Regions from separate parts of the Rhodovulum sp. HP10 genome, predicted to be linked through region 3. Evidence: riboswitches for the same ligand, from Rfam matches in the RefSeq annotation. Region 3 holds a riboswitch; each other region holds the start of a gene.

Region 1 (4,610 bases), 1.1 Mb from region 3:
ATGATCATGTATCAGGTCGATGCCTTCGCCGACGAGGTCTTGTCCGGAAAACCCGGCGGCCGTGCTGTTCTTGCCGGACTGGTTGGACGAGGCGCTGATGCAGGCGATCGCGCGCGAGAACAATCTGGCCGAGACCGCCTTTGCGGTCGGCCGCGCCGAAGGCGGCTGGGAGCTGAGATGGTTCACACCAACGCAGGCGGTCGATTTCTGCGGCCATGCCACGCTTGCGACCGCGCATGTGCTGATCGCCCATGAGGGCCAGGCGCCGCCCCCGAGCTTTCACACCCGGAGCGGCGTTCTGCATGTAAGCGCGGACCCGTCCGGCTATCGCCTCGATCTGCCCCGTCTCGATCCGGAGCCGCTGGAGGCATTGCCCGCAGAGATCGCGCCACAGCTCGCCGACGGGGCGATTGCGGTCTTCCGGACTTTCGAGAACATCTTCGTGGAGCTCGAGGGGGCGGACCGGGTTCGCGACTTCGTTCCCGATCTGGCGGCGATTGCCGGGCTCGGGCCGGTCGGTCTGGTGATCACCGCGCGCGAAAGGTCGGGAGGCCGCGCCGATTTCGTGTCGCGCTGTTTCGTTCCGGGGGCCGGTATTCCCGAAGATCCGGTTACCGGCTCCATTCATGCCACCCTAATGCCCTATTGGGCGGACTGGCTGGGCCGAACCAGACTGACGGCCTGTCAGGCCTCGGCGCGTGGCGGATGGCTGGGTTGCGAACTGGCCGGGAGCCGCGTGATGGCAGGCGGGGCCTGCCGTCACCTTCATGAAGGCCGAGATCTCCCTTCCCGGGGCCGAGCGCTTCGGCGCGTGACCGGGGCGGGCAGGGCGGGCGTCTTTCTGCCGGGGGCGTTTCCTTGTGGCAAGGCGCAAACACGTTCCGTTCGCCCGGCGAGGGTCGGATCACAGGCTCCTGACGCGCACGATCACCCCCGCCCGGCCTGTAGAGGTTGGTCGGGCCGGGCCCGGACCGGTCCGTGCCTCTACAGCCGAACCGCCGGAGCCGGTCGTCCGCGCCCCGTCCGCGCCTTCCCCGCCCGGCGGAACGCCTGAAGGCCGCCTCAGATGGCAGGCGGCCGGTGATCGGACCAGAGCGCATGGAAGTGATGCACCGGCCCGTGGCCATGGCCGACATCGAGGGCCTCGCTCGCCGCCAGCGCGTCGTGAAGATATGTCTTGGCCGTGCCCACGGCCTCGACCATGTCGCGGCCGGGCAAGAGCGCGGCAATCGCCGAGGACAGCGTGCAGCCGGTGCCATGGTCATTCGTCGTGACCAGGCGCGGGGCGGCGAAGCGGGTGATGCCCTCGGGGCCCGCCAGCAGGTCGGTGCTTTCGGTGCTGTCTGCGAGATGGCCGCCCTTGAGCAGCACCCATTCCGGCCCCATGGCCAGCAGGTCGGGCAGGGCGGCCTGCATGGCCTCTGCCGTCCAGTCGTCTTCGCGTCCGAGCAGCACCGCCGCCTCGGGCAGGTTCGGGGTCACGATCCTGGCCAGCGGCAGGAGCCGCTCGCGCACCGCCGCGACCGCCTCGGGCGCAAGCAGCGCGTGACCGCTCTTGGCCACCATGACCGGGTCGAGCACGATATTCCCGACCGCGTGATGGCTCAGCCGGTCCGCCACGGCTTCGGCGATCGCGGCATTCGCGATCATGCCGATCTTGACCGCGTCGATGCGTACATCGTCGAGCACGGCGTCGATCTGCTCGGCCACGAAGCCCGGATCGAGCGCGACGAAGGATCTCACGCCCTGGGTGTTCTGCGCGACGACGGCAGTGATGGCAGAGCAGGAATAGGCGCCAAGTGCCGAGAAAGTCTTGATATCTGCCTGGATGCCGGCGCCTCCGGACGGATCGGTGCCGGCGATTGTGAGGATATTGGCGATCATGATTGCATCTCCTGCATCAACATGGCGGCCTGCGCCGCGACCTCGGCGACATCGAGGCTCAGCGCAAGCTCGGTATCGGCAAATGTGTCCAGGTCGACCCAGCGCGCCTCGAGCGCATCGTCGCCCGCGACAGGCTCGCCGGCCGTCCAGCGGCACAACAGGGCGATCAGGATGAAATGGCTGCGCAGGGCGCCCGAGGCGTCGCGATCGAAGGCATCCAGCGCGGTGAGGACGCGCAGCGGTTCGGCACGAATGCCGGTCTCTTCGGCCAGCTCCCGCAGGGCCGCCTCCGTCACGGTCTCGCCGCGGTCGATTTTTCCGCCGGGAAAGCCCCAGCGGCCGGCATCGGGCGGATTGGCCCGGCGGACCAGAAGGACCTGCCTGGCGCGGATCACCACCGCGATGGCCGCGGGGATGGGGCGTTCGGGGATGCTGTGGAAGGGCAAGGCCGCCTCATATGCTGCGGCCGGCAAGGGCAAGAGAGCGTTTCTGTCCTGTCCCTTCGCCGGCATGATCCGGATCAGGTTCGAAGGGTCACTGCGCTGCGCCGGGCCATGGCCGTGCCTGCAGACTCTCAGCCCCATGCCGGGGCTCCCCTAGGTGTCGGCGAGACTATCAGGATAAGCGGCGAGTTCAACGCGTCTGTTGCGATGCGCGCGCCGTTCCCGGGCCTTTTCTCTCGGCGGGGCCTTCGCCGACAGAGGGCTGCGCAACGGGCCCGCGTGGTCAGGTACGGATCACATTCAGTGAATTATAAATATTAAATATCAGATATATGTAGTCGCATATTAATGTCTTGAGTTAACATGATGCCGGTCGGTGTGTCCGGGCGGGATGGAGCCGTTTTTGCCGGGACTGCCGACCGATGGGGCTGTCCTGCGACTGTCCTGTGACTGGCCGGCGAGCCTCCGTGCAATTCGTTTCGCCGCCATGCGATCAGGCGGTCCATGGCGGCGTAAGTCGAGCCTCTGGTTCCGCTCAAGACGGAAATCTCATCGGTCCTGTCGACCGTGAGGCCGCAGGCGGGCGTCGGCTCGGTATCGTCGATCAGGCTGCTGAGCGTTCTTTTCCAGCCGAGCGCGCGGCGTGCCGACGACCCTGCAGCGCGGTCTCGACGCGCTGTTGCCGGTGATCGCCCTGCCTTTTCTGGAAGGAGCCTCCATGTGCTCGTCGCGGTCATTCCCCGGTGCCACCGCCGGGATGGATGGGGGCCGATCTCGAGGGCGTTGAGCCTCGCCCCCGCGCGCGTCCGGGCGGAAGGGGCGCATCCGGCGGTGCCTCCTTGGCTGGGGCGGGGTGGGGCCGGGATGTCTGATGTCGGTCCGGCCGGGGTTGGACGCGCGCGGCAGGGCCCTGCTGACGGGGCTGTTCGACAAAGATACCGTGTCTTCGCCCTGGCCCCATGCGTCTTGGTGCCGGACGTGCCGCCCAATCTCGTTGACCTTCCGGGCCTCGTCCCACACGGCTGCGGCGCGCTTTTCGCGTCGCGACGACCGCCCGGTTCTGCCGGTGATGCGCGGGCGCCGCGCCGCGCCGCGCTCTGCCCCGGCGCCTTTGAAGGCCAGAGGTGTGTGAAAGGCATGAGAGGAAAGGCCAGGGGCGGTTTTGCGGGTCGGCCTGCCTGTCATGACCGCCGGGGGCGGGAGTGGCGGTGCCCCGGCAAGGGACGCGGTCAGTTCCGGCGCCGCTCGGCAATCGCCATGCCCGCCGCCCGGCCCGAGGACCAGGCCCATTGGAAATTGTAGCCGCCAAGCCAGCCGGTGACATCGACCGCCTCGCCGATCACATGCAGGCCGGGCACGGCCTTCGCTTCCATCGTGCGCGAGGACAGCGCTTCGGTCGAGATCCCGCCCGCCGTGACCTCTGCCTTGGCATAGCCCTCGGTGCCGGTGGGGTGGAATGTCAGCCGGGTAAGCGGGGCTGCCGCGCGCTCCAGATCGGCGTCCGAACAGTTCGCAAGCTGTTTCTCCAGGCCGATCTGAGTGGCCAGAAGCTCGGCCAGACGGTTCGGAAGCTGCTCGCTCAGGGCGGCGCGCAGCCGGGCACGCGGCATCTGCCGCCGCGCCTCGCGCAGCATGTCGAGGGCGTTCTCGATCAGCGTCAGTTCGACCGCTGCGCCGGGGGTCCAGTAGGACGAGACCTGCAGGATCGCGGGACCCGACAGCCCGCGATGGGTGAACAGCGCGGCTTCTCGGAAGCTGGCCGACCCGACCCGCGCGATCACCGGGCAGGACAGGCCGGCAATGGCCCGGAAGGCCGCGTCGTGCGGGCCCAGCGTCAGCGGAACCAGCGCGGGGCGCGGCGGCACGACGGCAAGCCCGAAGCGCTCGGCGATCTGGTAGGCAAGGCCGGTCGCGCCCATCTTCGGGATCGAGGGGCCGCCGGTCGCGATGACGAGGTTCGCGGCGCTGGCGCCAGCCGCCCGGTAGCGTCCGTCGCCATGGCCGATCTCGCCGATCTTCGTCCCGAGCCGGATATCGACACCGCCCCGGGCGCATTCGTCGAGCAACATGGCCAGGATCTGCCGGGAGGAGCCGTCGCAGAACAGCTGTCCCAGCGTCTTTTCATGCCAGGCGATGCCATGGCGTTCGACCAAAGCGAGGAAATCCCACTGGGTATAGCGGGCGAGGGCGGATTTCGGGAAATGCGGGTTCCCGGACAGAAAGCACGCCGCCTCGGCGCCGGTATTTGTGAAGTTGCAGCGGCCGCCGCCGGAAATCAGGATC
Region 2 (4,610 bases), 1.8 Mb from region 3:
CGCGCTGCGGATCGAGGCGGTCGAACCGGAAGAGCGCGCACTGCATTTGGTGCTGGGCCAGTCCGCGCCCGCCTATCAGCTGCGCGTGCCGGTGATGGTCGAGACCGAGGCCGGGACCGAGCGCCATCTGGTGGCGCTCGAGGACGGCCGGGTCGAGGTCACGCTGGCGCTGGGGGCACGGCCGCGTTCGGTCGCGGTCGATCCCGATTTCGAGCTGGCGCGGGCGCTGGCGCCGGGCGAGGTGCCGCCGATGCTGGGCGATCTCTTCGCCGGTTCCGAACCCGCGCTGCTGGCGCTGGGCGAGGGGGCTGCGGAGGTGGCGACGGCGCTTGGGGCGCGGCTTCTGCAGGGCGCACCGCCGCTGGTCGATGAGGCGGCGGCCGGGGCCGCGCCGGTGCTGGTCGTGATCGGCTCGGGTGCCGATGTGGCGGCCTGGCGGCGCGCGCATCTTTCCGCGCCCGCCCCCTGGAGCATGGATGCCGGTCGCGCCCGGGCCTGGGTCGAGCGCGATGCCCAAGGGCGGCTGATCGGTTTTCTCTCGGCCGACCGCACCGAAGATCTGCTGCCCGAGCTGGGAGCGCTGCGCTATCAGGCGGGCCGAAGCTATGCTGCCTTCGTCGATGGCGCCGTGGTGGCGGCGGGCGACTGGCCGGCCGGGGGCTCTGCGCTGCGCCGTCGTTTCGACTGAGCCAGCGGCGCCACGGCGCCTTGCGGCAAAGGCGTGGCCGGGGCGACGCTCAGACCATCGGCAGGCCGACCCCGCTTTGCCTCGGACCGGTTGCGCCCCCCGGATGCCGGGGGAAGGGCGCTGCCATCCCCGGAATGGCCCCGCTAGCGCTCATGCCGCTCTCCAGGCACCGGCCAGCGCACGGGCGGCATCCTCGGGATCGGGGGCGGCCGAGATCGCCGAGACGACGGCCATGCCGGCCGTGCCGGCCGCCTTGAGCGCGCGCGCATCGGTGGCGCCGACGCCGCCGATGGCAACGCAGGGCAGGGGGCTCGCCGCCGCGATCCGCGCCAGTCCGCCGAAGCCAAGCGGGGCCGCGTGATCGGGTTTGGTGGCGGTCGCCCGCACCGGCCCGACGCCGAGATAATCGACGACGCCCGCAGGTATCGCGCCGAGATGCGCCATGGTCTCGACCGACAGGCCCAGAAGCCGCCCCGGCCCCAGCGCCCGGCGCAGCGCCAGCGGGTTGCCATCGGACTGGCCGACATGGAGCCCGTCCGCGCCCGAGGCCAGCACCACATCGAGCCGGTCATTCACGATCAACGGAACGCCGCGCCGCGCCAGTTCGGGTTTCAGCGCGCGCGCCAGCGCGATCAGCGCCGCGTCCCCCGCCTGCTTGTCGCGCAGCTGTACCATGGTCGCGCCGCCCCGGACCGCGGCCAGAACCAGGTCGGCCGAGGCGCCGTCGGGGGTCACGAAATAGACCGGAAGCCTGTCGCGGGTCATGCCGCGCTCACCCGGGCGCCGCGCTCGAGCGTCTCGGGAGTCATCGCATGAAGCGCGTCGATCAGCGCCACTGCGAAGCTGCCCGGCCCGGACGCGCCCCTGGCCGCCTGTTCGCCCGCCAGCCCGAAACAGGCCAGCGCCGCGACGGTGGCCCCGGCCCGGTCGCCGCCGCCCGCGAGGAAGGCCGCGACCAGGGCCGTCAGCGAACAGCCGAGCGCGGTGACCTTGGGCATCAGCGGATGGCCGTTGGCGATGCGCCAGGCGCGGGTGCCATCGGTGACGTAATCGACCGGCCCGGTGACCGCGACCACCGCCCAGCTTCGTTCGGCGAGCGCGCGCGCCGCGGCTTCGGCCGCCTCGACGCTGTCGGCGCTGTCGGCACCCCGGCCGCGTGCCTCGACCCCGGCCAGCGCCAGGATCTCGGAGGCATTGCCCCGGATCACCGTCGGCTCGAAGGCCATGAGATCGCCGCAGAGCGCCTGCCGGTAGGCGGTGGCGCCGACCGCGACGGGGTCGAGCACCCAGGGCAGCCCCGCCGCCCGCGCCGCACTTGCCGCGGCCCGCATCCCCGTCGCCCAGCCGGGCGAGGGCGTGCCGATATTGATCGAGAGCGCCTGCGCCAGCGGGGTGAACTCGCCGGTCTCCTCGGCCGCATGCAGCATCGCCGGCGAGGCGCCTGCCGCCAGCAGCACGTTCGCGGCGACGTTCATGGCGACGAAATTGGTGATGCACTGCACCAGGGGCACGCGTGCCTGCATCGCGGCCAGATGTTCTGCCGGCGTTCGAATCGGGTGGCCTGAGTGGTCTGCGGGGGCGGGCATCGCGGTCCTCCTTGGGTGGCGGACGGGCGCATCGGTCCCGTCGGGACGCGGCACGCGACTTCCTCCGCCAGCATGATCTGGTTCAGGTTCTAAGGGTGCTTCTCAGCCCGGATCGCTCCGGACGCCCCTGTCACGGCCGCCAGAAAACCACGTCCTTGCGCGGATGGAAAGTCCTCTGGCGGCGGCGGTGGCTTGCCAGCGCCGAAGGCGGCTGCCAGAAGGCGGACAGGCGGCAGGCCCGGAAAGGGTGCAGCCAGACAAGAACGGGGCGAAAACGGCGCGAAGGAGCCAGGGATGACAAGGCGCGAGGCGGAGGCCGCGGGCGGCAGGCGCATGCCAGTCCGGGGTCGGCGGGGGCTGCGATGACGCCCGCGGCGCGGATCGCGGCGGCGGCCGAGCTGCTCGATGCCTGGCGCGGCGGCGCGCCGGCCGAGAAGCTCCTGACCACCTGGGCGCGGCAGAACCGCTTTGCCGGATCGAAGGACCGCGCCGCGATTCGCGATCATGTCTTCGATGCGATCCGCTGCCTGCGGTCCTTCGCGGCGCTGGGCAGCGCCGCGACCGGACGCGGGCTGATGCTGGGGATGCTGCGCGCCGCGGGCACCGATCCCGGGACCGTCTTCACCGGTGCGGGCCATGCCCCGGCGCCGCTCGGCACCGAGGAACTTGCGCCCGGGCCTGCGCTTGCCGATCTGCCCGAGCCGGTCGCCTGCGATTGCCCCGAGGCACTGGAAGGGCTGCTGCGAGAGAGCCTCGGCCCCGATTTCCGGGCGGTGATGGAGCGGCTCCGGCAGCGCGCCCCGGTCTTTCTGCGGGTCAATGCGCGCCGGAGCGATGCCGCGGCGGCCATGGCGCGGCTGGCCGGGGAGGGGATCGAGACCCGGCCCCATCCGCTTTCGCCCACCGTGCTGGAAGTGGTGGCGGGCGCACGCCGGGTGCATCTGTCGCGGGCTTTCGCAGACGGGCTGGTCGAATTGCAGGATGCCGCCTCGCAGGCGGTGGCCGACATGATGCCGCTCGGCGAAGGCGCAAGGGTGCTCGATTATTGCGCGGGCGGCGGCGGCAAGACGCTGGCCATGGCTGCGCGCGGGGGCGCCCGGCATTTCGCCCATGATGCGGCGCCGCAGCGGATGCGCGATCTGCCCGCCCGGGCCGAGCGGGCCGGGGTTGCGGTGCACTGTCTCGACGCGGCCGCGCTGAAAGGGGCGGCGCCCTTCGATCTGGTGCTTTGCGATGTGCCCTGTTCGGGCAGCGGCGCCTGGCGCCGGAGCCCGGAGGCCAAATGGCGGACCACGCCTGCCGATCTGGACCGGCTGACCGCGCTTCAGGCCGGGATTCTTGATCGCGCGGCCGGGTTGGTGGCCCCGGGGGGCTATCTGGGCTATGCGACCTGTTCGCTGCTTGCCGCCGAGAATGCTTCCCAGATCGGCCGCTTTCTTGCCGCCTTTCAGGGCTGGAGGCTTGTCTCCGAACGCCGGCTGACGCCGCTTGACGGCGGCGACGGGTTCTATGCCGCAGTCATGCAGCGCCCGGGCTGAGCGGCGGCGAAGATCTGCCATCCTCCGCGGTTGGGCGGCTCTGTTAACCACGGGTTAATACCTGTGGAGAAAGAGTGGGCGAAATCGTCCTGCCGGGAGGTTCTCTTGTCGCGTCTCATGCCTGTTCTGCTATCTGTCCGTCGCTCGGCCGCGGCCTATGCCGATCGGGCCTGGGCGGCGCTGGCCCTTGGCATCCTGCTATCGGGCGCGGCTTGGACCTCGCCCTGGCCCTTGTTTTTCGCGCCGCTGCTGACGACGGGCCTCACCCTGTGCTGCCTGGCCGCGCTGTTGCGGATCCTGGGGCGCCCGGTCTCGGATATTCCCTCCGACAGGCTGAGGCGGCTTTGCGCCAGCGCGCCCGGCGCCACGCTGGTCACCGATGCCGAGGGGCGGGTTCTGATCGCCAGTCCCGAGGCACAGCGCCGGGTCGCGGCGGTGCGCGGCCAACCGGTGTCCGATGCGCTGCAGGCCCTGTTTGCCGATCCCCGGCGTGCGGTCGGCGATCTGATCGCGGCCGCCGCCAGGGGGCTGCCCGCCTCGGCCCGGCGCTCGCTGGCCTCGGGGCCGTTGCAGGTCGGGGTCGAGCGGGCGGGCTCGGGCCTGTTCCTGTGGCGCTTCGATGCCAGTGCGACCGATGGGGTCGAGATCGCGCTGCCGATGGTGCGGCTCGATCCGGCGGGGCGGCTTTCGGCGATCAATGCCGCCGCCCGCGCGCTGGTGGGCCAGAGCCACGAGGCGGTCGCGGCGCTTCTGGCAGGGGCCTCGGAAGAGACCGACGAGGTGGTGGTCGAGACCCCG
Region 3 (4,610 bases):
CCCCAGAACGGCGCGCCCCAGGTGCCCTCGACATTGACCAGATTGGCCATGATCGCGTCGCCGTATTTGCCGATCACGCTGAAGAACATGTAGATCAGCGAGCCGATGATGAAGACCGAGCCTATATTCTCGAGCCATTTGATGCCGTGGAAGCCAAGCACCGACAGCAGGATCTGCAGAAACTGGAAGCCGATGAAGAAGACCCAAAGGTTGGAATAGCCGAACAGGGTCTCCGAGACGAGGTTGAGCGCGCCCGCCCCGATCCAGCTCTGGAAGCCGAACCAGACGATCGCGGGCACCGAGCGCACCAGTGCGGGCAGGCGGGTGCCGGAAAACCCGAAGGCCGACCGCGCCTGTACCATGAAGGGGATGCCGTATTTGTGGCCGGCGCGGCCGTTGATCATCAGGGCGATGCCGATCACCGTGCAGCCGATGGCAATGGCCAGGAAGGTCTGGAGCAGGTTGAGCGTGCCCACCAGCCCCGAGCCGATGGTGAAGGTGCCGATCGACACGCAGCCCCCAAGCCAGGCGAAGAGATAGGACCAGGGGTCCATGATCCGCGTCTCCTGGGGCGCGAGCGATTCCTCGCCCAGCCCCTTTTCCTCGATCACATGCGGGACATGGCCTGGTGCCGCGGCTGCGGTCTCGGGCATTGTCATCGGTGTCTCTCCCCGTGTGTTTTCGTTTCTAATGCGTTTCCGGCTGCGCATAGGCGCCGGATTTGCTGGTCTTCAGCCCGGCCCCGACAAGCGCCTCGGCGAATTTCGTGGCGACGGCAACCCCGTCGATGACCGGGATGCCGGTTTCCGCGCTCAGCCACGCCACCAGATCCGCCATGCCGGCACATCCCAGCACGACCGCCTCGCAGCCATCCTCCTCGATGGCGCGGAGGATCTCGTCGCGGACCCTGAGCCGGGCATCCGATCCCGGTTCCTCGAGGGCCAGCACCGGGATCGCGGCCGAGCGTACCCGGCGGCAGCGATGTTCGAGCCCGTAGCCCCGGACCAGATCCTCGATCACCGGGACCGAGCGCGGAAGGGTCGTGACCACCGAGAAGGAAGTGGCGATCATGCTGGCGGCCTTCACCCCGGCCTCGCAGATCCCGATCACCGGCCCGGTCGCGATCTCGCGGCAGGCGCCGAGCGCGGGATCGTCGAAACAAGCCAGAACGATGGCATCGGCCCCGGCCTCTTCTGCCTCGCGGACCTCGCGCAGCAGATGCGGCGCGCACATCGCCTCGTCATGATGGCCCTGAATGCTGGCCGGGGCGCCGGTTGCGGTCCGCCCTTCGATCTCGACATCGGGCGCGGCGACGGCACGCGCGGCCTCGACGATCTTTTCCGTCATCGAGACGGTGGAGTTCGGGTTGATGACAACGAGTTTCATGATGGCAATCCCTGGCTGTTCGACATGATGCTATCAAAAATTGTTCACAATCCATAGTATCAATATTGCGTAACAAGTCCTGTGGAGAAATTTTGTTGCCGGGTCATGGTGCCGCAGCATAGAGAGGAAACGATGGAGACCCCGAAGGAAACCCGGATCGTCGAGCAGATCCTCGACGCCATTGCCGATCAGCGCCTGCCGGCCGGTACACGCCTGGGCGAACAGGCGTTGAGCGACCATTTTTCCTGCAATCGCACACAGGTACGCCGGGCCCTGGCGGCCCTGACCGCCTATCAGGTGGTCGAGCATCTGCCCAATCGCGGCGCCTCGGTCGCGACGCCGACGGCCGAGGATGCCCGCGACGTCTTTCAGGCCCGGCGCGCGGTCGAGACCGCGATCTGCCGCAATGCCCTGCGCCGGGCGACAACGGAGGATCTGGCCGCCCTGCGCGCCCATCTGGCCGAGGAGGAGAGGGCGAAGGATGACGGCGACCGGTCCGAGGCGATTCGCCTGTCGCGGGGCTTTCACAACCTGCTGGCGCGGATCGGCGGCAATGCCGTGCTCGCGCGCTATGTGCAGGAACTCACCATGCGGTCCTCGCTCATCATCGGGCTTTATGGCACCCAGGCGCGGACGCTCTGTGCCAAGGACGAGCATCTGCGCCTCGTCGAGGCCATCGCCGCGCGTGACGAGGCCGGCGCGCTCTGCCTGATGGATGCGCATCTGCGCCATATCGAGGCGGGGATTTCCTTCAGCGAAAGCCGGGCGCCCGCGGGCACGCTGTCCTCGATGCTGGGCGGAGGGCCCGGGCGGCCCTGACCGGCCCGGCGCTGCGGCGGGTTTGACAGTCCGCGCCGGCTTTGCGATACCTCGTCGCACGTCAGGGGAGTCCCGCCAAGGGGACTGAGAGGCTGACAGGGGGAAACCCCGGTGACGCGACCCTTCGAACCTGACCCAGTTGAGACTGGCGTAGGAAGACCGAGGGGCATGCCACAAGATCCCGCCCCCCGGGCCGCAAGGCCCCCAGACCGTCAAGGTCGTTCGGGCCAACGGCCCCGCTTTCTGCCTCATCATCCGTCTGGGTCTCGTCAGGTCAACTGAGGAGACGAAGATGAACAGACCCGACACCGTTCCGCAGATCACGCTGGGGCCGCTGCCCGCCTCGGAAAAGCTCTACCTGTCCGGCGAGATCCACCCGATCCGGGTGCCGCTGCGCCGGATCGCGACCGGCGAGGGGGCGGTGACGGTCTATGACAGCTCGGGCCCCTATACCGACCCCGGGGCGCGGATCGACATCGCCGCAGGACTTGCGCCGGTGCGGATCCCCTTCGCGCGCGACCGCGGTGAGGCCGAGACCTATCCAGCCCGCGACGTGACCGCCGCCGACAATGGCTTTGCCGAAGGCGCGCGCCTTGTGCCGGCCTTTCCGCGGCGGCCCGCGCCGCTTCGGGCGACGGCTGGGCGGGCGATCACCCAGCTGGCCTATGCAAGGGCCGGGATCGTCACCCCCGAGATGGAATTCGCCGCGATCCGCGAGAACGAGGGCCGCACCGCTGCCCATTCCCGCGACGGCGAGCCCTTCGGCGCCGAGATCCCCGATCTGGTGACGCCCGAATTCGTCCGCGCCGAGATCGCTGCGGGCCGGGCGATCATCCCGGCCAATATCAACCATCCCGAACTTGAACCCATGGTGATCGGCCGCGCCTTCAAGGTGAAGGTCAATGCCAATATCGGCAATTCGGCCATCACCTCCTCGATGGAGGAAGAGGTCGAGAAGATGGTCTGGGCGATCCGCTGGGGCGCCGATACGGTGATGGACCTCTCGACCGGACGCAACATCCACAATATCCGCGACTGGATCCTCCGGAACGCGCCCGTGCCCATCGGCACCGTGCCGCTTTACCAGGCGCTGGAGAAGGTCGGCGGCGTGGCCGAGGATCTCAGCTGGGAGGTCTACCGCGACACGCTGATCGAGCAGGCCGAGCAGGGGGTCGATTACTTCACCATCCATGCCGGGCTGAGACGCGGGATGATCGGGCTGACGGCCCGGCGCGTGACCGGCATCGTCAGCCGGGGCGGCTCGATCATGGCCAAGTGGTGCCTGCATCACGGCCGCGAGTCCTTCCTCTATGAACGTTTCGAGGAGATCTGCGACATCTGCCGCGCCTATGACGTCTCGTTCAGCCTGGGCGACGGGCTCAGGCCCGGCTCCATCGCCGATGCCAATGACGAGGCGCAATTCGCCGAGCTGCGGACCTTGGGCGAGCTGGCGCAGGTCGCCTGGGCCAGGGACTGTCAGGTGATGATCGAGGGGCCGGGCCATGTGCCGATGCACAAGATCAAGGCCAATATGGACGAGCAGCTGAAGCATTGCCACGAGGCGCCGTTCTACACGCTCGGGCCGCTCACGACCGATATCGCGCCGGGCTATGACCATATCACCTCGGCCATAGGGGCGGCGATGATCGGTTGGTTCGGCACCGCGATGCTGTGTTACGTCACGCCCAAGGAGCATCTGGGTCTGCCCGACCGCGACGACGTCAAGACCGGGGTCGTGACCTACAAGCTCGCCGCCCATGCCGCCGATCTGGCCAAGGGGCATCCGGGCGCGCAGGCGCGGGACGATGCGCTCAGCCGGGCGCGCTTTGCCTTCCGCTGGGAGGATCAGTTCAATCTGGGGCTCGACCCGGATACGGCACGCGCCTTCCATGACGAGACCATGCCCAAGGCCGCCCATAAGGAGGCGCAGTTCTGCTCGATGTGCGGGCCGAAATTCTGCTCGATGAAGATCAGCCAGGATATCCGCGACGCGGCCGCGGCCGAGGCCGGGGCCTGTCCGAACGGGCTGACCCCCGCCGCCGAATAGCGCGGGCGGACGGATCGAAAGCGGGGGCCGGGTCATGCCGGCCCCCGCCTGCTGACCCTTGGGGGTTAGCTCTGGCTGCGGTATTCGCCCTGCCGTTCCAGCATCCAGCCGGGATATTCAGCGGGCAGGCGGGTCGCCGCATCGAGGCGGGCCAGCTCGGCGGCGCTCAGCTCGATCCCGGTCGCGCCGATATTGTCGGTCAGCTGGTCCGCGCGCTTGGCGCCGATGATGACCGAGGTCACCACCTCCTGATGCAGAAGCCAGGCCAGCGCGATCTGCGCGACACTGGCGCCCCGCGCCTCGGCCATGCCGCGCATCAGGTCGATGACGTCATGGGCGCGGTCCTTGTCGATGGGCG

Evidence for each region. A riboswitch is a leader RNA that binds a small molecule or an ion and turns the genes downstream of it on or off. The one in region 3 is predicted to bind thiamine pyrophosphate.
Region 1: it holds a riboswitch for thiamine pyrophosphate, as region 3 does, so the genes downstream of both, ACK8CO_RS18215 (NUDIX hydrolase) here and thiC (phosphomethylpyrimidine synthase ThiC) in region 3, are expected to answer to the same signal.
Region 2: it holds a riboswitch for thiamine pyrophosphate, as region 3 does, so the genes downstream of both, thiM (hydroxyethylthiazole kinase) here and thiC (phosphomethylpyrimidine synthase ThiC) in region 3, are expected to answer to the same signal.

Annotation. Positions count from the first base shown of each region.
Region 1 covers NZ_CP180201.1:3,883,200-3,887,809, forward strand. Annotated here, with positions in the region: gene ACK8CO_RS18205 (PhzF family phenazine biosynthesis protein) at 62-1,054, shown strand; gene thiD (bifunctional hydroxymethylpyrimidine kinase/phosphomethylpyrimidine kinase) at 1,063-1,884, opposite strand; gene ACK8CO_RS18215 (NUDIX hydrolase) at 1,881-2,330, opposite strand; TPP riboswitch at 2,364-2,492, opposite strand; gene ACK8CO_RS18220 (NAD(P)/FAD-dependent oxidoreductase) at 3,557-4,610, opposite strand, start outside.
Region 2 covers NZ_CP180201.1:451,164-455,773, reverse strand. Annotated here, with positions in the region: gene ACK8CO_RS02030 (M1 family metallopeptidase) at 1-688, shown strand, start outside; gene thiE (thiamine phosphate synthase) at 839-1,453, opposite strand; gene thiM (hydroxyethylthiazole kinase) at 1,450-2,274, opposite strand; TPP riboswitch at 2,317-2,413, opposite strand; gene ACK8CO_RS02015 (RsmB/NOP family class I SAM-dependent RNA methyltransferase) at 2,637-3,812, shown strand; gene ACK8CO_RS02010 (ATP-binding protein) at 3,930-4,610, shown strand, end outside.
Region 3 covers NZ_CP180201.1:2,798,321-2,802,930, forward strand. Annotated here, with positions in the region: gene ACK8CO_RS13225 (NCS1 family transporter) at 1-659, opposite strand, end outside; gene ACK8CO_RS13230 (aspartate/glutamate racemase family protein) at 688-1,386, opposite strand; gene ACK8CO_RS13235 (GntR family transcriptional regulator) at 1,519-2,205, shown strand; TPP riboswitch at 2,259-2,379, shown strand; gene thiC (phosphomethylpyrimidine synthase ThiC) at 2,498-4,252, shown strand; gene ACK8CO_RS13245 (aldo/keto reductase) at 4,318-4,610, opposite strand, start outside.